Regions from separate parts of the Haloimpatiens massiliensis genome, predicted to be linked through region 1. Evidence: predicted binding sites of a transcription regulator. Region 1 holds the regulator's gene; each other region holds the start of a gene.
The links. Region 1 encodes Rex, which represses fermentation and respiration genes when NADH is low (regulators of the CRP and FNR family bind a similar motif). Its sites were predicted from a motif close to ATTGTTAANNNNTTAACAAT; they were not measured.

Region 1 (5,421 bases):
TAGTTTAGATAATTGGGAAGAAGCTTTTGAAAAAGTTATGAGCGGAGAGGCTATGAAAGTTGTTATTGAATCTTAACTAAATTGTAGGAGTGATAAAATAATGAATAATGAAAAATTAAAAGAAGTAGCTACTCAGATTAGAATAGACATAATAGAAATGATAGCTCAGTCTAAATCTGGACATCCAGGTGGGTCTTTATCTTGTACAGATATACTAGCAACATTATATTTTGATAAAATGAATATAGAACCAGAAAATCCTCATTGGGAAGGAAGAGATAGATTAGTGTTGTCCAAAGGCCATGCTGCTCCAGCTTTATATGCAACACTTGCAGAAAAAGGATATTTTGATAAAAAACATTTAAGTACATTAAGAAAATATGGTTCTATTTTACAAGGTCATCCTGATATACATTCAACACCAGGGATTGACATGACAACAGGTTCTTTAGGACAAGGATTGTCAGCAGCAAATGGTATAGCTTTAGCTGGAAAGTTAAATGAAATAGACTATACAGTTTATGCAATTCTTGGAGATGGGGAGATACAAGAAGGACAAATATGGGAAGCAGCTATGACATCTTCACACTATGATTTAGATAATTTAGTAGTATTTATAGATAATAATGGACTTCAAATCGATGGAAGAAATGAAGACGTTAAAAATATTTATCCAATAGATAAGAAGTTTGAAGCTTTCGGATGGCATGTAATAAACATAGATGGACATAACTTTGATGAAATAAAAAATGCAATAGATGAAGCAAAAGCTACAAAAGGAAAGCCTACAGCAATAGTAGCTAAGACAGTAAAAGGTAAAGGAGTGTCTTTCATGGAGAATCAAGCATCATGGCATGGTGTAGCTCCAAAACCTGAAGAAAAAGAAGAAGCTTTAGCTCAATTGAAAGGAGATAAATAGCATGAACGTAGCAACCAGAGAAGCATATGGAAAAGCTTTAATTAAACTAGGTAAAATTAATAAAGATGTAGTAGTTATGGATGCTGATCTTGCAAAATCCACAAAGAGCATAGAGTTTACAAAATCAGCACCAGAGAGATTTTTTGATATGGGAATAGCTGAGCAGGATATGATAGGAACAGCAGCAGGACTTGCTGTTAGTGGTAAAACCGTTTTTACAAGCACTTTTGCTATGTTTGCTACAGGAAGAGCATTTGAGCAAATAAGAAATTCTGTAGCATATCCAAACTTAAATGTGAAAATAGCGGCAACTCACGCAGGGTTAACTGTAGGTGAAGACGGAGCTACGCATCAAGCTATAGAGGACATATCTTTAATGAGAAGTATACCTAATATGGTAGTAATAAATCCTGCAGATGCTGTGGAAACGGAGCAAGCTATTTTTGCTGCAGTAGAGCATCAAGGACCTGTGTACATAAGACTTGGAAGAATGGCAGTTCCTATTGTACATGATGAAACCTACAAATTCCAAATAGGGAAAGGTGAAGTATTGAGAGACGGAAAATATGCAACTATAATAGCAACAGGCATAATGGTATCTGTAGCTTTAGAAGCGGCAGAAGAATTGAAAAAGCAAGGTATTGAAGTAAATGTCGTAAACATGCCAAGCATTAAACCCATAGATAAAGAACTTATTATCAAGATGGCTAAGGAAACAGGCAAAATAGTTACTGTAGAAGAACACAGTGTTATAGGTGGGTTAGGATCTGCTGTAGCAGAAGTATTGGTACAAGAATATCCAACAAAAGTCAAGATGGTTGGTGTAAAGGACAAGTTTGGTCATTCAGGAACTCCAGCTGAATTATTAGAACACTATGGGTTAACAACAAAAGATATTATAGAAGCAGTTAAAACAGTATAATTTATAAATAACTTTATAAATTCTCCGTTGTTTATATGATAAGATTATGGAGATTGAATTTAAGGTGAACATGATCAGGTATTATCTCTTGTTCAATAGTTATTATGACTCAATTGTCACAGATAACTTTAAAACATTAGATAAATACGGATTCTGTTCACCTTTAAACATGTTTCCATTTGGAGGCTAAAGGAATATTTTAACTTGCAAAAACCTGGTGAAAAATAATATAATTAATATAGCCTAATCAAGATGCTGTTAAAATAGGGGGATGTATACAAAAAACATAATTACATAAAATAATATTAGGATTAACTATTGACAGGGTATATAATAGAATAATAGTATTATAATTACGGTATAAATTATGTTGTTATACAAATACTGTAGTAAGGCAGATATAAGATAATTTTCGTAGTAGGGAGGTGTAGAAATTGGATAAGAAAAAAAATATATCTATGGCGGTAATTAAAAGATTACCTAAATATCATAGATATTTAAGAGAGCTTATTGAAAATGATATAGATAGAATATCTTCAAAAGAACTTAGTGAAAAAATAGGGTTTACTGCTTCTCAAATAAGACAGGATTTAAATAATTTTGGTGACTTTGGACAACAAGGGTATGGATATAATGTAAAGGAACTTTACAATGAAGTCAGTGCCATATTAGGATTAACTAAAATTTATAAAACTGTAATAATAGGTGCAGGAAATATAGGTCAGGCTATTGTTAACTATACTTATTTTGATAAAGTGGGATTTAGCGTTCAGGGCATGTTTGATATAAATCCTAAAATAATAGGATTGAAAATAAACGATGTTGAAGTTTTAGATATTGATTTTTTAGATGATTTTTTAAGAAAAAACAATATAGATATAGGTGTAATATGTGTACCTAAGAATAGTGCTCAGAAGGTTTGTGATATATTAGTTAGAAATAGAGTAAAAGGAATATGGAATTTTGCTCCTGTAGATTTGCAGATATCAGAGGATATTGATATAGTAGTAGAAAATGTCCATTTGAGTGAAAGTTTGCTAACACTTAGTTGTTTAATGAATGATGATATTAATTAGGTTTAAAAAATTTTAATGGTATATTTAGTTTTATATAGTAGGGTAAACAAAAAATGTTTATTATATTTAATTTACATTATTATGGGGATAGAATAATAATTGGAGCTCAGCTTCAATTATTTTTTTATAATATTGTTAATAAAATAACGAAAAAAATAAATCTATGTAATATTAGGATTATCCCACAAAAAGCATTACATTACCTGAATTATGAAATTTCTCTGGAATGACTTGCATAAGAAGCAAAAGAACTGTTTAAATTTAATTTTAGAAATTCTTCTTTTAGACAGATAAAATTATCGTAACCCTTAAAAGGACGCCAGGCTAGCGAACCTGAGGCAGGACGCTGAATGTGAGCGTTAGATAATTTTATATGGCTAAAAGATTAGAATTTCTTAAATTAAATTTATTGTTCCAAGCTCTTATGCAAGTTATGGAGAAGAAATTTCATAATTCCATTACATTGTACCTTATTGTGGGTTAATCATATTATTCATTTTAAAGATAAAACTCTAAAGGGCTTCTGAAGATATAAATTTATAAATAAAGAAGTTCTTGAGCAATTTCAAATTTTATTGATAATTAATTATGTTAAATTTTACATTTGAATTAGTAATGATAGTAACGTAAATTATGAATTAAAAATATAATAATATAATATATATTTTTTTTAAAATATGTTAATATAGATATGGGGAGGAGTAATATGGAACTTAAAAACATTATTTTTGAAAAGAGAGAAAAAATAGGGATAATTACTATGAATAGGCCTAAGGTGCTTAATGCTATAAATACCGAAACTTTAAATGAACTTAATGAAGTTATAAGTTATGTTGAGAAGGACGAGGATATATATGTAATTATAATAACTGGAGCAGGCAAAGCTTTTGTAGCTGGAGCAGATATCAATGAAATGAAAGATATGACAACTATTGAAGCAAGAAAATTTAGCATACTTGGAAATAGAATTTTTAGAAAATTAGAAATATTAGCAAAACCAGTTATAGCAGCAATAAATGGTTTTGCTATTGGTGGAGGGTGTGAGCTTTCCATGGCTTGTGATATTAGAATAGCTTCTTCCAAAGTGAAATTTGGGCAATCGGAAGTAGGTCTAGGAATAACACCAGGTTTTGGTGGAACTCAAAGACTTGCTAGATATGTGGGTACCAGTATGGCAAAGGAATTGATATTTACAGGCAGATTTTTTACCGCAGAAGAGGCATTGAGTATAGGACTTGTAAATGCAGTGTATAAACCAGAAGAACTTATGGATGAGGCCATGAAATTAGCTGAAGTTATAGCTAAAAATGGACCAATAGCAGTTAGACTAAGTAAGGAAGCTATAAATAATGGTATGCAGATGGATATTGACACTGCTATAAGATATGAGTCGGAAATATTTGGGGAATGCTTTTCAACAGAAGACCAAAAAGAAGGTATGAATGCTTTTGTTGAAAAAAGAAATAAAAATTTTAAAAATAAATAAAACAAAAAATAAATAAGGGGGTAAAGTAAATGAATTTTGCATTGACAAAAGAACAAGAATTAGTAAAACAAATGGTAAGAGAATTCGCAGAAAATGAAGTTAAGCCATTAGCAGCAGAAATTGATGAAACAGAAGAATTTCCTATGGAAAATGTAAAGAAAATGGCTAAGTACAAAATGATGGGAATACCTTTTGCTAAGGAATATGGGGGAGCTGGTGGAGATACTTTATCATACATCATAGCTGTAGAAGAACTTTCTAAAGTTTGTGCTTCTACAGGAGTTATTCTTTCAGCGCATACATCTTTATGTGCATCTTTAATAGAACAATTTGGAACAGAAGAACAAAAACAAAAATATTTGATACCGCTTGCTAAAGGAGAAAAAATAGGTGCTTTTGGACTTACAGAGCCCAATGCGGGTACAGATGCAGCAGGACAACAAACTGTAGCAGTTGATATGGGAGAGCATTATTTAGTTAATGGTTCAAAAATATTTATAACCAATGGTGGAGCAGCAGATGTTTTTTGTATATTTGCTATGACAGACAAAAGTAAGGGGACTAGAGGCATATCTTGTTTGATAATAGAAAAAGGTTATAAAGGATTTTCTATAGGAAAACTTGAAAATAAAATGGGCATAAGAGCATCTTCAACTACTGAACTTATATTTGAAGATTGCATAGTTCCTAAGGAAAACTTAGTTGGAAAGGAAGGAAAAGGGTTCTCCATAGCTATGAAAACTTTAGATGGAGGAAGAATAGGTATTGCCGCACAGGCACTTGGTATAGCAGAAGGTGCATTTGATGAAGCTATTAAATACACAAAAGAAAGAAAACAATTTGGAAGATCTATATCTTCATTCCAGGGATTACAATGGATGATAGCAGATATGGATACTAAGATACAAGCAGCTAAGTTATTGGTTTATAACGCTGCATGGAAGAAAGATAAAGGATTTCCATACAGTGTAGATGCTGCAAGAGCAAAATTATATGCTGCTGAAGTAGCTATGGAGGT
Region 2 (5,421 bases), 1.0 Mb from region 1:
GTAGTTTGGTATATAAATGAAAAATATGCAGGGTTTAGGCCAGATCAAAATACAGCAAATCATAAAGGAGAATTGTTTGCAGGAATAGTGGATGCAGATCAAAATCCTGTAACATATAGATATGAAAAAAGCGGTAAATCTGGAGCAGATAGAATAAATTATCAAATGCATGATGCTGCATTTAGTTTAAGAACTGGTTCAGCTTTAAAAATAGAGGGCAAAACTTCTAATGATAAGTATTATGTTGAAGATAATCATACTTTTATGAATCCGGTATTTAGTGATGACAATGATTACACTGCTAGCAGTTATAATAGGGAAGCAGGTTTAAAATTAAAGAAATACGGTTTAAAGGTTTTTGTAACTGATGAAAGTAAGGATAGAAGTACAGCTAAAATTCATATTGCAAGATTTAAGGATGGAAAAAATACTACAGCACAAGACAGTTCTATATTAAAAGAAGTAAAAGTAGAAAATAATAAATTATATGTTGAAGCACAAGCTAAATATGGAGATATGGCTTATATAGAGTATTTAGGAAAAAATAATAAAAAGCAACAAGTAACTTTAAATTATGAAAATGGGAAATATGTAGGTGAGGTTAATTTCTTATCACAGGATAGTAGTTTTAAAATTAGTCATATTGTGTTTATAGATGCTGTAGGAAATGCTAAGGCTATCTATAATAATGAAGTTCATAAGATATTTGGAGCTGATTTTACTAAAATAAAAACATCCACTGATAATGAAACGGAAAATTCAAGTAAGGAAGATGATAAAACAAAAGTTGATGATGCAAATAATAAAGATGATACGAATACTCAAGAGGATACAATTAAAAATACAAATTCAAAACCAAAGGAAAGTAATAATGCAGAAAGAGGAAAGTCATCTGAGATTTTAGCAAAAGCTCTTCCAAAAACAGGTGGAGTAACTCCAATGGAAAATTATATTTTGGGTATGATTTTAATTGCAAGTGGAATAATTGGTAGAAAAAAATTAAAATAAATTAACTGATTAAACCACAAAAATGTACAATGTGGTGGAATTATGAAATTTCTCCTCAATGACTTGCATAAGCTCAATAATAAATTTAATTTAAAAAATTCTAATCTTTTAGCCATATAAAATTATCTAACGATCACATTTAGCATCCTGCTTAAGGTTCGCTAGCCTGGCGTCCTTGTAGGTTTACGATAATTTTATCTCTCTAAATGTAAATATAAATTAAGCGGTAAATATGACAATATATTTACCGCTTATAGTATTTAGAAATAGTTCTATATCTAAATCAGTCTTTAAAGTACACTTGTTTCAGATCATCAATGCGCTCAGTTAAAAATTCATACATTATTCTTCGAGCTCTATCTGGCTCTTTTTTTTCAATGGCATCTATTAATTTGCCCATATAAGTAATAGGTTCGCAGCCAAAAATCCTATATATTATTTCATTAAAGGTAATGCAAAGCTTTTTGAAAGAATTACACACTAATGGATATATATTATTACCTGTAGCACAATATATAGCATGAAGAAATTGAAATTTTAATTGAAATATTTCTGTATTATCGGTAGTTTCAAGAGCTTTTTTATAAATGGAGCTCATAAGTTTTAAATCATCATCCGTGCGGTTTTGAGCTACTAAATATGCGCACTCACAATCAAAATGTATGCGGTAAGATGTTAATGAGTCAAAGGTTTTTTTGTCAAATTTTCCTCCATTGAAGTTGATGATTGACAAAAGTGTATTTAATTGCCCGTTTCTAATATAATCTCCAACAAAAACGCCTTTTCTCGGTATGATTTCAACAAATCCGTTTTGAGCAAGCTCGTAGAGACCTGAATTAATGACAGTTCGACTCACATTTGTTTTTTTCGCCATCTCTCTTTCAGTAGGCAATCGATCGCCAATTTTCCATTCTCCGGATAATATTTTCCCTTCAATTTCTTTAATAAAAAGTTCTTTCATGGTAGGAGGTACTATTTTACGTAAAGACATTTTTAACACATCCTTTGTATTGGTCTAACCAAAGAGCACAAGACTATTGTAGAGAAATCTACAAAAAAAGTCAATTGATTAGTAAATGTAATATATTATTTTTGCATATAATTTTAACTTTATGAGAAAATATTGATTTCTAATACATATAATGTTAAAATTTAGACAAGCTTGGTATGACCACAAAAAAACAAAATAATGGCATGTAGAATTCATAAGTCATACATAAGGAAAATAGAATAAAATAAGGGATATAAATAGGGGGAAGATAACATGAATACTTACAAAGTTATTGAAATTAAGCAAAGTGTCTTTGATGATAATAATCATGAAGCTGATTTGCTTAGAAAAGAATTAAAAAAAGAAAGGACATTTTTGTTGAATTTAATGTCATCACCTGGGTCTGGTAAGACCAGTACTCTCACAAAAACCATTAATGCTTTGAAAGATGAAATGAAAATAGGGGTTATGGAGGCAGATATTGATTCAGATGTTGATGCTAATACTATTTCTCAAACTGGTGCAAAGGTTGTCCAATTACATACAGGTGGAATGTGTCACTTGGATGCAGATATGACCAGACAAGGACTATGTGCATTAGGCACTAAACAAATTGATTTTGCAATTTTAGAGAATGTAGGAAATTTAGTTTGTCCCGCAGAATTTGATACTGGTGCATCAAAAAATGCAATGATATTAAGTGTTCCAGAAGGGGATGATAAGCCATTAAAATACCCTTTGATGTTTTCTATTTGTGATGTTCTATTAATTAATAAAATTGACACATTAGATTATTTTGATTTTGATTTAGAAGAATGTAAAAAGCGAGTAAAGAAATTGAATCCCAATATTAAAATTATTGCAATTTCTGCAAAGACAGGTGAGGGAATAGAAGAATGGACAAATTGGTTACGTAATGAAGTTAAAATATGGAACGAACAATAGCTACAGGAAATTTATTTTAGGAGGCTTATTAACAGTTAAAGAAAGATTATAAAAATTTATAAAAGTCTACTATTTTTTAATAGGCTTCAAAATTATCTAGTAGAATCACCTTAAAATATTATAAAAAATAAGTTATTGAACATAATGATATATAAATAGCAAAGTAAGGTGATAAAACATGATAAAAGCATTAAATATACGGCTATATCCAACACAAGAGCAAATAATTTTAATGTATAAGCATACAGGCTGTATGAGATTTGTTTATAATTGGGCGTTAGCCAAGCAAATGGATAGCTATAAACTTAATAGCAAAAAACTATCAGTTACAGATTTAGGGAAACAATTAACTGTTTTGAAGAATACCGCAGGTTATGAGTGGTTATATGAAGTATCTAATGCAACACTTAAAGAGAGTATTAGAGACTTAGATAAAGCATATACTAATTTCTTTAATGGAAGAGGCTTTCCTAAATTTAAAAGCAAGAAAAAATCAGAACCTAGATTTTATAGCAGATATGACAAAATTTATTTTAAAGATAACTTTGTTAATCTTGAAAAGATAGGTAAAGTTAAATATAGGGTGGATTATGATATTAATTTAACTACTGTAACAAAGTTTAAAAATCCTAGAGTACATTTTAATGGCAGAGTATGGGTACTTTCAATAGGTATTGAAGATAATATTAAAACTGTTAAATTAAATGATTTTAGCTTAGGAATCGATTTAGGAATATCTCAATTAGCAATAACAAATATAGATAAATTAGACACTAGGAATGTTAATAAAACAAACAAAGTTAAAAAACTAAGTAAAAAGTTAAAAAGACTTCAAAGACAATGTTCAAGAAAATATATTATGAATAAGAAGGGAGAGAGTTACCAAAAAACCAAGAACATTGCAAGACTTGAAAAGAAGATTAAAAAACTTCATAGTAAACTTAAAAATATTAGATTAAACCATATACACCAAACTACTTACAAAATGGTGAAAGTCAAACCATATAGAATAGTTATGGAGGATTTAAAAGTATCTAATATCATGAAGAATAAGCACTTATCAAGGGCAATAGCAGAGCAGGGGTTTAATATTTTTATTAATCAGATGAAATATAAATGTGAAAAGTATGGTATTAAATTTGTTCAAGTACCTATATTTTATCCTTCAAGTAAAACATGTAGTCATTGTGGCAATATCAAGAAAGACTTAAAACTTTCAGATAGGGTTTATAAATGCAAATGTGGATTTACTTGTGATAGAGATAAAAATGCTTCATACAACCTTGCAAACTATGGTTTAGTATAATCACCTAAGGCACATTCAAATAAATAACAAGTCAGTATGCTAGTCTATTTTGCGTCATACTGCGTCAGCAGAACCCACCGATAGTTCTACTAGCGGCGGAACCTGCTTCCTTGTCTGACACAAAATATACCAGCATCTTTGACTTTTTATTTATTTTCATGTACCTAAAGGATTTACTAAACTGGGTAATCGTTACAACCCACTATACTTATAAAGTATAGCAAAGCCTATGGAGTGTTACACAAACGAAAGTAGCCGCAATTTAACCTCTTTTCAGGAGGTTATAAAATGGGCAAAATCGGACATTATGAAGTAGGAAAGAAACAAAACTATATATTTATATAATCTTTTTATAAAGTTTTATAAGGTTTTGGTAACGGTAATGAGCATGGCAGTAAAACAAAAAGTTCTTCAATTTGCAAATCAAGTTAGTGGCAATAAGCCTGGATCTAGAGGTTGGTTTACAGAGAATGATGCACGTTATAGAATTCTTGAACCTGTTGTTACAGATGAAATGGCAGAAGTTTTGCTTTGTATGAGCCTTAGAAAAAAAGTTACAGCAGAAGAGGTTGCACCTTTATGCGGAAAAAGTATTAAAAGAACAAAAGAACTTTTATTAGAACTGGCAGATATAGGTGTTTGCTTTGTTAATACTATCAATGGAGAAGATAAATTTTGGTATGAAACATGGGTACCAGGTATTATGGAGATGATGGTTAATAATAGAAAAAATTCTTATAAATATCCTCAAATTGCTGAATCCTTCGATGCATATGGCATAGAAAATGGACCGAGGTCAACAGGTAGTTTTCCACCAGGAGTTGGTCTTATGCGTGTCATCCCAATAGAAACTTCTATAAATGGGGAAACAAGAAGAGCATCCTATGAGGAAATATCAAAGTACCTTAATGAAAATGAAATTTTCTCAGTTTCCGATTGTGCTTGTCGTACTGCAAGAGAACTTATGGGTGAGGGTTGTGGTCACCTAAAAGAGGATATGTGTATTCAACTAGGTCATGCTGCTGAATATTATATTCGTACAGGAAGAGGTAGAAAGATTACTCGTGAAGAAGCTTTTGAAATTATAGAAAGAGCAGAAGAAAATGGTTTAATGCATCAGATACCAAACTTAGATGGTTCAGGAAAAACCCATGCCATTTGTAATTGCTGT
Region 3 (5,421 bases), on a different contig from region 1:
CATAGCTTTTATTGGAATGCTTGCAAAATATGCATTTTCTCCATCATTAAATATTTTTTCATCTATGATACTATTTCCTTCATTATCTGGTATCCTAGCATCATCCATATTTATTGCAACTCTTTCTATAGTAATATCGTATCTTCCCCCTGCTTGTCCTACACATACCACCATATCAGGTTGTTCTGCTTTTATAGCTTCTGCAAGCTTTCTTACAGATTTTTTAAATACTGTAGGAATCTCTACTTTAACAATCTTAGCTCCGTTTATTTCTTCTGGGAGTTTTTTAACAGCTTCAAGAGCTGGATTTATGCTTTCTCCTCCAAAGGGATCAAATCCTGTAACCAATACTTTTTTCATCTTCATTCTCTCCTAACATAACGACGTAAAATTTATTTCAATATTAATCCTAAAAATCTTATAAACTCTATATTAAAATGCCCAAAAATACATAAGTAATATGTGTATAATTAACATTAATATAGCCACTGGGGCTTGATATTTTATAACTCCATATTTCCTATCTTTAATTTCTAAAATAGCTGTTGGAACTATATTAAAATTAGCTGCCATTGGTGTCAAAAGAGTTCCACAGAATCCTGCTGTTAACCCCAAAGCGGAAACTACAACAGGGTTTCCTCCCTGAGCTATAACAAAAGGAACTCCTACCCCCGCAGTAATAACTGCAAAAGCTGCAAATCCATTACCCATTATCATAGTAAATAGTGCCATGCCTACGCAATAAGCCACTACTCCTGCAAGTATATTTCCTTGTGGTATAATTCCACTTATGCCATCAGCAATTACCTTTCCAACCCCTGCACTAGCAAAAACTGAACCTAATGCTGCAAGAAGTTGCGGTAAAATATTAACAGGACCAACCATTTGGAATAATCTTCTTCCATCTTCCACCATTTCTTTTGGTTTTCCTTTTGTTATTACTATTGCAAGTATAGTAGCCAATAATGTACCTATTCCCAAAGCTACTAGGGAACCTAAAGATTCTTTAAATAGTTGTGCTACCAAAAAAGTAATTAGTGCTAAAGCTACTGCTGGTATAAATATAGCATTACCTATTTTATTAGCCATTTTATCTTTAAATTCTTGAGTTGACTGTTGATACTTTCCAGGCTTAACAACTTTAAGTGCTGACAATGCACAAAGTACTAAAATTAAATATCCTATTATAGTAGGGTTTACTCCTATCTTCTCATTTCCCCATATTAATCCTATTTTGCTGAAAGTGAATATAAATCCAAGTATAAGCCAGAACAGAGCTGTAGATATCTTAGAATTATTCTCTTTATCTTTTAAAGTCATATAACTTGTATAAAAACATACCATGCCACACAAAACATACATTATTTCAGTTAAAGATGCTTTAAGCATTTATATCCCCTCCTGACTCTGTATTTTGTTTAGCTTTCTTTTTATATTTCTTGTCAAACTTTTTATCATAATATAAGAATTGAATTGTTCCCACTATCATTATTATTACAGCAATTGGTAAGGAAGCCTTTGCCACATCAATAGCTTCTACCTTATAATTCAATTCCTTAAGTACCCCAACAATCAATAGTACTCCACCAGATGCCACAAAACCATTCTGACCAAAAAAGTTTCCATAATTCTCAACTGATCCTTCTAATCCCTTAACCACTTCTTTTCCTTCTTCATCAAAATCTTCATATCGATTTTCAGCAGCACCTTGAGCCATTGGAAGTATTAAAGGTCTTATAAATTGAACATGTCCACCTATTCTTAAACTAAAAACAGCTGAAATTGTTCTTATTATAAGATATATAGAAGTAAGTTTTCCAACTGTAGCTGTCTTTATCTTTCCTATGAGATATGCAGCTCTTTCCTTCAAACCATATCTTTCTAATAGACCTATAACTGGAAGTGAAATAATAAATAATGACATATATCTATTAGTTACAAAAGCCTCTCCCAAAATTTTCATTATATCATTGAAGGACATTCCAGAAACAAGGCCTGTGGCAATACCGGCAATAACAACTACTGCCAAAGTATCCAATTTGATTATAAAACCTATTACAATAATTAAAATTCCTATTAACTTTATCATTTATTTCCCTCCTCCTTCTGATTTTTAATATATTTATTATAAAAATTATAACAAAACGAAAAATAAAAAAATGTAGCCTAGACTACATTTTTTGAAATAATCTGAATTTTCGAACACAATAATTTATTTTTGTCCATTACCTGTGGACTCTATTTAACTAACCTTGTGAATGATTAGATGCGAAAAATAAATTTTTACATAAATAAGAGTCTTATCTGCACATAGTATATTCAGCAAATAGAACTCTTATTTATACTAGCATCTTAATTCTATACAAAGAGAACTATTATGTGAAGTATATGGAATTTCATTTTCAATATCCTCTTTTTTTAATGTTGCATTTGTCCCATCAATGCCCTTAAAAGTTATTTTTGAAAACTCCCCCACTTTACAATCTTTTAATATGGTAGATACTAATGAACCGCTTTCTTCTTTTCCTTCCATCTCTACTGATTCTGCAGGTAATTTCTTAATATCACCAATTTTATATTCTTTAACTTTTTCATTGTTGTAACTTACTTTTACCACATATTCATATTTTCCCTTGCTGTTTGTTCCTTTAGTTTCGCTAGCTTTCTTTTTCTCAGAGGTTGAACACCCTACAAAGGACAGTACCATAATTAATAATAGTAAAGCACTAATTACTTTTTTAAACATTTCCCCATCTCTCCTTTACTAAACTACCTATAGCACTATTTACTTCATTGGTACTTGTCACTCCTGTAGAGATGATTTCGTAACCTTTGGAAACCTTTTTTAGTTCATTAACACAAACTTTATTATTACTTTCTACAATATATAATTAACTAGAGTCACTATTGCACTTCTATCTGTAAAATCAACTTTATCTCCATAGGTAGCTAATAACTCTTTATCATCATCTGTTAACTTATCTTCAGGTTTTTTAGATACTACTTTTTTTAGCATTGCCATCATAGCTTTGTGTACTAAGCTTAGCTTTTTGTAATCTATTCCACCGCGAAAATGAAAAAACTTTATATTATCTATAATTTCTTTAGGGAAATTCTTTTCTATAATTGGGGCGAAAACTTCTTTTTTATCCGTAGAAGCAAGTCCCACTGTGTAAACTATTATTTTTTTATCCTTTATAATATCAAAGTTTTTAGTTATAAGTGATATACCTGAAATGCCACTAGCATAAAGTCCTCCACCGTAAACAATAGTGTCATATTCCTTTAACATTTCTACCTTTATTTCTGAAGCATCAAATAAGTCTCCCTTTACCTCCTCGGCTATCCACTGAGCATATTTTTTACTACTGCCATATTTTGATTTGTATATTACTACTATTTTATTATTCATATACTTCGCCCCCAAAATTATACAAATTCTTATTCTATGATTAACCCACAATAAGGTACAATGTAATGGAATTATGAAATTTCTCTTCCATGACTTGCATAGAAGCTCGGAACAATAAATTTAATTTAAGAAATTCTAATCTTTTAGCCATATAAAATTATCTAACGCTCACATTCAGCGTCCTGCCTCAGGTTCGCTAGCCTGGCGTCTTTGCCAGGCTTACGATAATTTTATCTGTCTAAAAGAAGAATTTCTAAAATTAAATTTAAACAGTGCTTTCGCTCCTTATGCAAGTCATTCCAGAGAAATTTCATAATTCAAGTAATGTAATACTTATTGTGGGATAATCATTCTATTATTTATATGTCATCTAAAAGCTTGGTAAAACTTTCAACATAATATGTAAAAAAGCATTTTATTTAAAACATAATAACCCTATTATATAACATCATATCTAAATTATACTACACTAAAATTACAAAGCATAGCTCATAAATTTTTATGAATCTCAATATAATAGCAAGCTTTATTGTTGTGCGAATTTTATTATGTGCATTTTTAATGCACTGTTAGAGAGGTAGGTATTTTTATGTCAAAAAATGAAAACTATCAATTTTGCGTAAATCCTGTTTTACTTATACAAGCAAAAACCGCCTGCATATTTTAGCAGACGACTTTTGTTATTCCGTTTTATTTCTTTCTTACAGGATAACATACTTCTGTTACCCATTCTTCAGGATTTTGTGTTTCATGAGGACTTACATGATAGATATTAAAGGCTAAACCATTAAACTCATAACCATTATCACTTACCCAATTTGCAACTACCTGATTAACTTCACCAATTTTATCATAACTACCTTTATAAGTAGCTGATGCAATTTGAACAGGAGGCATTGTTTTAAACACTACATTTTTTGTGTTTTTATATTTTCCCTTTACAGATTTCTGAACCTCTACATCCACATCCTTTTCCTTGTATTCTCCATCATGGAAAATAGCAAGTGTATAGCAAGGTTCTCCATCCTTAATATTAAGTGGCATAGTTTCTGTCACTAATGTATGCCATAGCATACCCTCCTGTTCGTAAGAAGGAATTATTTTACGTACACTTGCCACATATCTTTCTGTCAATTCTTTTAAAGTTACATTATAATTCATAACCTTATCACCCTTTCCAAGTCTTTTAATAGCAGTTTCAATGAGTATTAAACGCCTATTGGTTTCCTCCGCCTGTTCTCGAACTTCTGTCTTCTTAAACAATAAATATTTCTTTAGAGCCTCTGGATTATCATAGCTCTTCAGTATTTCAGAAACAGATGCCAGACTAAACCCCATATCTTTCAGTGCGTTGATACGCCCTGCAAGAGGCAGTTGCGCCTCACTATAATACCTATAACCTGTAAAATCATCTATACTTTCGGGGATAAGCAAACCAATCTCATCATAATGGCGCAGCATTCGTATGCTAATTCTTGATAATTTTGAAAAATCACCTATTCTTAACATTTATATTACCTCACATATATGTGTTTTTGAGCTCAATTACAGTATAGAGTATACCATAATGTGAGAGTCAACAAATAATAATATATTATAAAAAAAACATGAAAGCTTAGATTTTAACTAGGCCTTCATGCCAACTTTTTTGACAAGTACCATCAATAAAACAAAATATTAAATTTGCTTTTATTTTAGCATATTTTTTATTTATATTTTAAATTTATTTACTTCTTCATTCATTTCCTTTGTCATTTCACTTAGTTTCTCACCAGACAAAGCTACCTTCTTTGAACAATTATGCATTTCCTCTGAAGATGCACTTATTTCTTCTGAAGATGCAGATATTTCTTCTGAAATAGCTGAGCTACCTTCCATTTTAGATAAAACTTCTTCCTTCTCTTCATTTATAGAATATGCTGAACTATTGACATTTTGTATTTTAGGAACAATATCCTCAATAGACTCTATTATGTTTTTAAATACTCCAATTGTATCCTCTATGGTTT
Region 4 (5,421 bases), 940 kb from region 1:
TGTAGATGGTCCATCATCAAAAGTTAAAAATGCTATTTTCTTTCCGTCTATATGTGGTTTACCCTCTTTGAGAGCATACTCTACTTTTTTTGCATCATATGCATATTCATTTCCCTCTACTGTGACATTTGCTCCTTTTAATATATCTTCTGGATTATTTTTTTTAATTTCTTTATTTTTAATCTCTTCTTCTGTTGGATATTGTTTATTTGCATTTTTATCCTTAGAACTTTTTTTATTATTGCTTTTTTCAGATAAAACCTGTACATTTGATTTCTTGGATTTTTTATTTAAAACGGATTTAGTTAAATAAACTCCCGTAGTAACTATCATAAGTACACCTACTGCTAATAGTATCCTTCTTCTCTTAAATTTTTTACTATTATTTTTTCGTATTCTTCTATTTACCATTGTATATGCCTCCTACAACTTGTCCTCTTGATATATATATTATAATACTTTATGCTTGAATTTGTTACAAAAGTCTATAATTTGGTTAAAATTTGGTTACATTATAATTTTTTTCACAAGTTATAGTTTAAATTACTAATTTTATCCTAAATCTTTAAAATCAATAAAATTATAAAAAGCACTTTCACATTTGAATGTGCCCTTAATTTGGGACAATTTATTCAAAGTATGAATAGTGCTTTTTATTGATATTTAATTACATACAAAATCTATTTTTCTAATGCTCCAAAAGCATTTATATACATTTGTTTTATTTCACTTATTAATGGATACCTAGGGTTAGCTCCTGTACATTGATCATCAAAAGCCTGCTCTGACATATCATCTAATGTAAAATAGAACTTTTCTTCTGAAACTCCCGCTTCTTTTATAGACATTGGTATATTAATCTTTGCTTTTAATTCATCTATAGCTTTTATTAATAATATAACTTTTTCATCTGCTGTTTTTCCACCTAATCCTAAATAATCAGCAATTCTTGCATATCTATCCTTGGCATTTGGATATTTATATTGTGGAAATGCAGCTTGTTTTCTTGGATCATCTACAGCATTGAATTTTATAACTTCATTTATAAGTAATGCATTGGCAATTCCGTGTGGCACATGGTGTGCTGCTCCTAATTTATGTGCCATAGAGTGACATACACCTAAGAATGCATTTGCAAATGCCATGCCCGCAATTGTTGAAGCATGAGCCATTTTTTCTCTAGCTTCTACATTAGTTGTTCCTTCATTATAAGCAAGTGGTAAGTATTCAAATATTAATCTTATAGCTTCTAATGCCATTCCATTAGTATAATCTGAAGCAAGCACTGATACATAACCTTCTAAAGCGTGAGTTAATGCATCTATACCTGATGCTGCTGTCAATCCTTTTGGCATGCCCATCATAAGTTCCGCATCAACTATTGCCATATCTGGAGTTAATTCGTAATCCGCAAGAGGATATTTAATTCCTGTTTTTTCATCAGTTATAACTGCAAATGGAGTAACCTCTGAACCAGTTCCTGCAGATGTAGCAGCACATATAAGAGTTGCTTTTTCACCCATAGTAGGGAATTTGTAAATTCTCTTTCTTATATCCATAAATCTCATAGCTAAATCTTCGAATTTTACTTCTGGATGCTCATATAATACCCACATAATCTTAGCAGCATCCATTGCTGAACCACCACCAAGAGCTATTATAGTATCTGGATTATAGCTTAACATTTCCTGTGCACCCTTTTTAGCTACTGCAAGCGTTGGATCTGGTTCTACATCCGTAAATATTTTATAATCAACACCTACTTCATCAAGTACTGACGTTATTTTATCTACATATCCTAATTGGTAAAGCACTTTATCTGTTACTATAAATGCCTTCTTTTTATTTAAATCTTTTAATTCTTTTAGTGCAACTCCAAGACTACCATATTTAAAATAAACTTTTTCTGGAACTCTAAACCAAAGCATATTTTCTCTCCTTTCAGCTACGTTCTTTATATTCAATAAATGTTTAGGACCTACATTTTCTGATACAGAGTTTCCACCCCAAGATCCGCAGCCTAAAGTTAAAGATGGTGCTAATTTAAAGTTATATATATCTCCTATAGCACCTTGTGATGAAGGCATATTAACTATAGTTCTACCAGTTTTCATTACTGTACTAAATTTTTCAATCTTTTCTTTTCCTTTCATGGCGTCTACATATAATGATGAAGTATGTCCAAATCCACCTAATTCTACTAGTCTTTCAGCCTTTACCAAAGCATCATCAAAGTTTTTAGCTTTATACATTCCAAGTACCGGTGATAGTTTTTCATGTGAAAATGCTTCTTCAAGTTCTACAGATTTTACTTCCCCTATAAGTACCTTAGCAGTTTCTGGCACATTAACTCCAGCCATCTCAGCTATTTTATATGCTGGCTGACCAACTATATTAGCATTTAAATTTCCGTTTATTAATATTACTTTTCTTACCTTTTCTACTTCATCACCTTTAAGTATGTACGCTCCTCTATCCAAAAACTCTTTTCTTACCTTATCATATATTGAACTAAGTACTATTACTGATTGCTCAGAAGCACATATTACTCCATTATCGAATGTTTTTGAAAGAAGTATTGAATTTACTGCCATTTTTATATCTGCAGTTTCATCTATTATCGCTGGAGTATTACCTGCTCCAACTCCTATTGCTGGTTTTCCAGAAGAATAAGCAGCTTTAACCATTCCTGGGCCACCTGTAGCTAGTGTTATATCCGCTTCCCTCATTATAACCTGTGAAAGTTCAATTGAAGGTTCATCTATCCATCCAATTATTCCTTCTGGTGCTCCCGCTTTAACTGCTGCATCTAATACAATTTTAGCAGCTGCTATAGTTGATTTTTTCGCTCTTGGGTGTGGTGAGAAGATTATTCCATTTCTTGTTTTTAAAGCTATTAATGCCTTGAATATTGCAGTAGATGTAGGATTAGTTGTTGGAACTACTGCTGCAATCACACCTATAGGTTCTGCAATTTTAGTTATTCCAAAAGCATTATCCTTTTCTATAACTCCACAAGTTTTTTCATCTTTATATTTGTTATATATATATTCTGAAGCAAAATGATTTTTAATTACCTTATCTTCAACAATACCCATACCTGTTTCTTCTACTGCCATTTTAGCAAGCTTAATTCTATTGATATTTGCCGCCATAGCTGCACTTCTAAATATTTCATCTACTTGTTCCTGACTTAATTTTGCAAATTCCTTTTGAGCCTTTTTCACTTCTAACATTCTTTGCATTAATTCTTCAACATTAGTTACCTTCATTAAAAACACCTCTTTCAAAACATTCTTTAAATTATATTAATTTAAAATATTTTCTCTAGACATATTATTTTTTACAATCTAATTATCCAACATTGTTTGTTAAATGTCAATCATAGTTTGATAATTTTTTTGTATTTTTTATGCTTTTTTTAATATTTTCATAAGTAAATATTTTTAAATTCAATCACATTGATATTGAAAACCTTTACTTATATAAATCTTCTAACATACTGCAAAGCCTAGTATTTATTTAACATCAAGAAAAAAAATTTATTTTAAAATAACATTTTATTCAACTCTTCGTTGTAAAAGCTAAACAAAAACACGTCTGGTTAAATTATTAACAATATCAATCTTTTATATTTGCTTTTTAGTGTATTATCTTTAATTTTATACTATATCTTTGCCTATTTTTAATATATTTTAACATTGTTAATACATTTAAGAAATATTATTAGCAATATTATTTCTTAATCACTCTTACATCCTAAGTTAATATTTTAAAATAAAAAGTATCTGCAATTCACATCATTGCAGATACTTTTCATTTAAATTATATTTATGATTATCCCACAAAAGTATTACATTACTTGAATTATAAAATTTCTTCGGAATGACTTGCATAAGAAGCAAAGGAACTATTAAAATTTAATTTTAGAAATTCTTCTTTTAGACAGATAAAATTATCGTAAGCCTGTCAACGCCAGGCTAGCGAACCTGAAGCAGTACGCCCAATATGAGCGTTAGATAATTTTATATGGCTAAAACATTAGAATTTCTTATATTAAATTTATTGTTCCGAGCTCTTTGAAGGATAAATTTCATAATTCCACCACATTGTACCTTTTTTGATTTAATCATATTTATATAATTAGCTTAAACCACATTTTAAGATACATAATACATTGAAATTTTTTCAGCATATATTTCTTCTCCTACATTGTAAGAAAAAAGATCCACAAAGAAATCTTTAATAGCTGTAAAAAATCCTTTAATAGCCGATCCTATTTTGCTAAAAAAACCTTGAGCTTCTTCACTGTTCAATTTATCCTTTAATGATTTGCTTACTCCATTTAATTGATCTTTCAATTGACTAAAATCTAAATTTAAGCCATTTATCTTCTTCATCAAAGCAGTTATACTCTCTATATCCTCATCGCTTAATTTTTGACCATAGTTATTAGTTATGTTTACTACTATTTTTTTTATTTCTTCTTCTGTTTTAGGTTTTTTCTTAATAACATCTTTCTTAACTTCATTCATTAATTTAGCAGCTTCATCTTTTCCAATTTTGTCACCTAGTTTACCAGTTTCAACTAATTCTTCATTAGCCACTTTCTTTTTATTTTCATCAATTTTTTTACCGCCACTACTATTTTCAAATCCTTTTAATATACCTGTAAGTGCCGCTGTACCTGACACCTTAAATGGGGCTCCTACTTTAACATTGGCATTTTTTATACCTGCTGTTATTAATGCATTTTTTATCATACTTTCTGTAACCCAAGATATATTATTTACTGAAATATTCAAGCCATCTTTGCTTGTGGGCTCTACATAAGAACATGATATGGCCTTTGTACCTATTTGCTCCTTAGAAGCTACCTGTCCTAAATATTTAACCTCTTCTTCATTGGTAACTTCTATTACATTTGCATCTCCTTTATTAACGCCAAAATATTTAAGCATGTCTTCTTTTTGTTTTGCGCTTAAATCAGCTCCCAACGTAACAACTTTAAAAGAATCTGCATAAGCATTTTTTGCTGGGAAAGCTGTTGCTACAGACATAATCATTAATGCTACTAATAATCTACTTATAATTCTCTTAACTTTCATTTTCATCTTTAGGGAGAAAGTCTATTATAAATATCCCTCTCCTCTAAAGTTCACCTCCCTCTATAATCTTTAAATTTATTACTATACATGAAAAAGTGCCACTGCTTGCCATATATATACAGCACATTATATTTCATTTATATAATATCCTATATATTATTTGTATTCAACAATACCTATTTAAATTATCAATATTTTAATATTTAAACAAAAAGAGTAGCTATCCGCTACTCTACTGCATAACTATCAAAATATCCTTGAATTAATACTATTGGAGTTCCCTTATCTCCACTACCACTGGTTAAGTCACATA

Region 2: a site for Rex is predicted at 2,150-2,169, ahead of hypB (hydrogenase nickel incorporation protein HypB). Genes of this name have one in related genera too.
Region 3: a site for Rex is predicted at 2,125-2,144, ahead of C1715_RS01970 (DUF969 domain-containing protein). Genes of this name have one in related genera too.
Region 4: a site for Rex is predicted at 3,364-3,383, ahead of adhE (bifunctional acetaldehyde-CoA/alcohol dehydrogenase). Genes of this name have one in related genera too.

Annotation. Positions count from the first base shown of each region.
Region 1 is NZ_LT854640.1:1,416,326-1,421,746, forward strand. It holds gene C1715_RS14875 (zinc-binding dehydrogenase) at 1-76, shown strand, start outside; gene C1715_RS14880 (transketolase) at 101-919, shown strand; gene C1715_RS14885 (transketolase family protein) at 921-1,841, shown strand; gene C1715_RS14890 (redox-sensing transcriptional repressor Rex) at 2,276-2,917, shown strand; gene C1715_RS14895 (short-chain-enoyl-CoA hydratase) at 3,624-4,403, shown strand; gene C1715_RS14900 (acyl-CoA dehydrogenase) at 4,433-5,421, shown strand, end outside.
Region 2 is NZ_LT854640.1:376,660-382,080, forward strand. It holds gene C1715_RS09960 (immune inhibitor A domain-containing protein) at 1-1,008, shown strand, start outside; gene C1715_RS09965 (FadR/GntR family transcriptional regulator) at 1,292-1,999, opposite strand; gene hypB (hydrogenase nickel incorporation protein HypB) at 2,273-2,944, shown strand; gene C1715_RS09975 (RNA-guided endonuclease InsQ/TnpB family protein) at 3,123-4,250, shown strand; gene C1715_RS09980 (FAD-dependent oxidoreductase) at 4,639-5,421, shown strand, end outside.
Region 3 is NZ_LT854636.1:195,454-200,874, forward strand. It holds gene pcp (pyroglutamyl-peptidase I) at 1-360, opposite strand, end outside; gene C1715_RS01965 (DUF979 domain-containing protein) at 433-1,389, opposite strand; gene C1715_RS01970 (DUF969 domain-containing protein) at 1,382-2,089, opposite strand; gene C1715_RS01975 (hypothetical protein) at 2,345-2,746, opposite strand; gene C1715_RS01980 (flavodoxin domain-containing protein) at 2,879-3,412, opposite strand; gene C1715_RS01985 (MerR family transcriptional regulator) at 4,103-4,921, opposite strand; gene C1715_RS01990 (methyl-accepting chemotaxis protein) at 5,123-5,421, opposite strand, start outside.
Region 4 is NZ_LT854640.1:479,352-484,772, reverse strand. It holds gene C1715_RS10420 (polysaccharide deacetylase family protein) at 1-411, opposite strand, end outside; gene adhE (bifunctional acetaldehyde-CoA/alcohol dehydrogenase) at 681-3,272, opposite strand; gene C1715_RS10410 (DUF1002 domain-containing protein) at 4,161-5,108, opposite strand; gene C1715_RS10405 (coenzyme F420-0:L-glutamate ligase) at 5,336-5,421, opposite strand, start outside.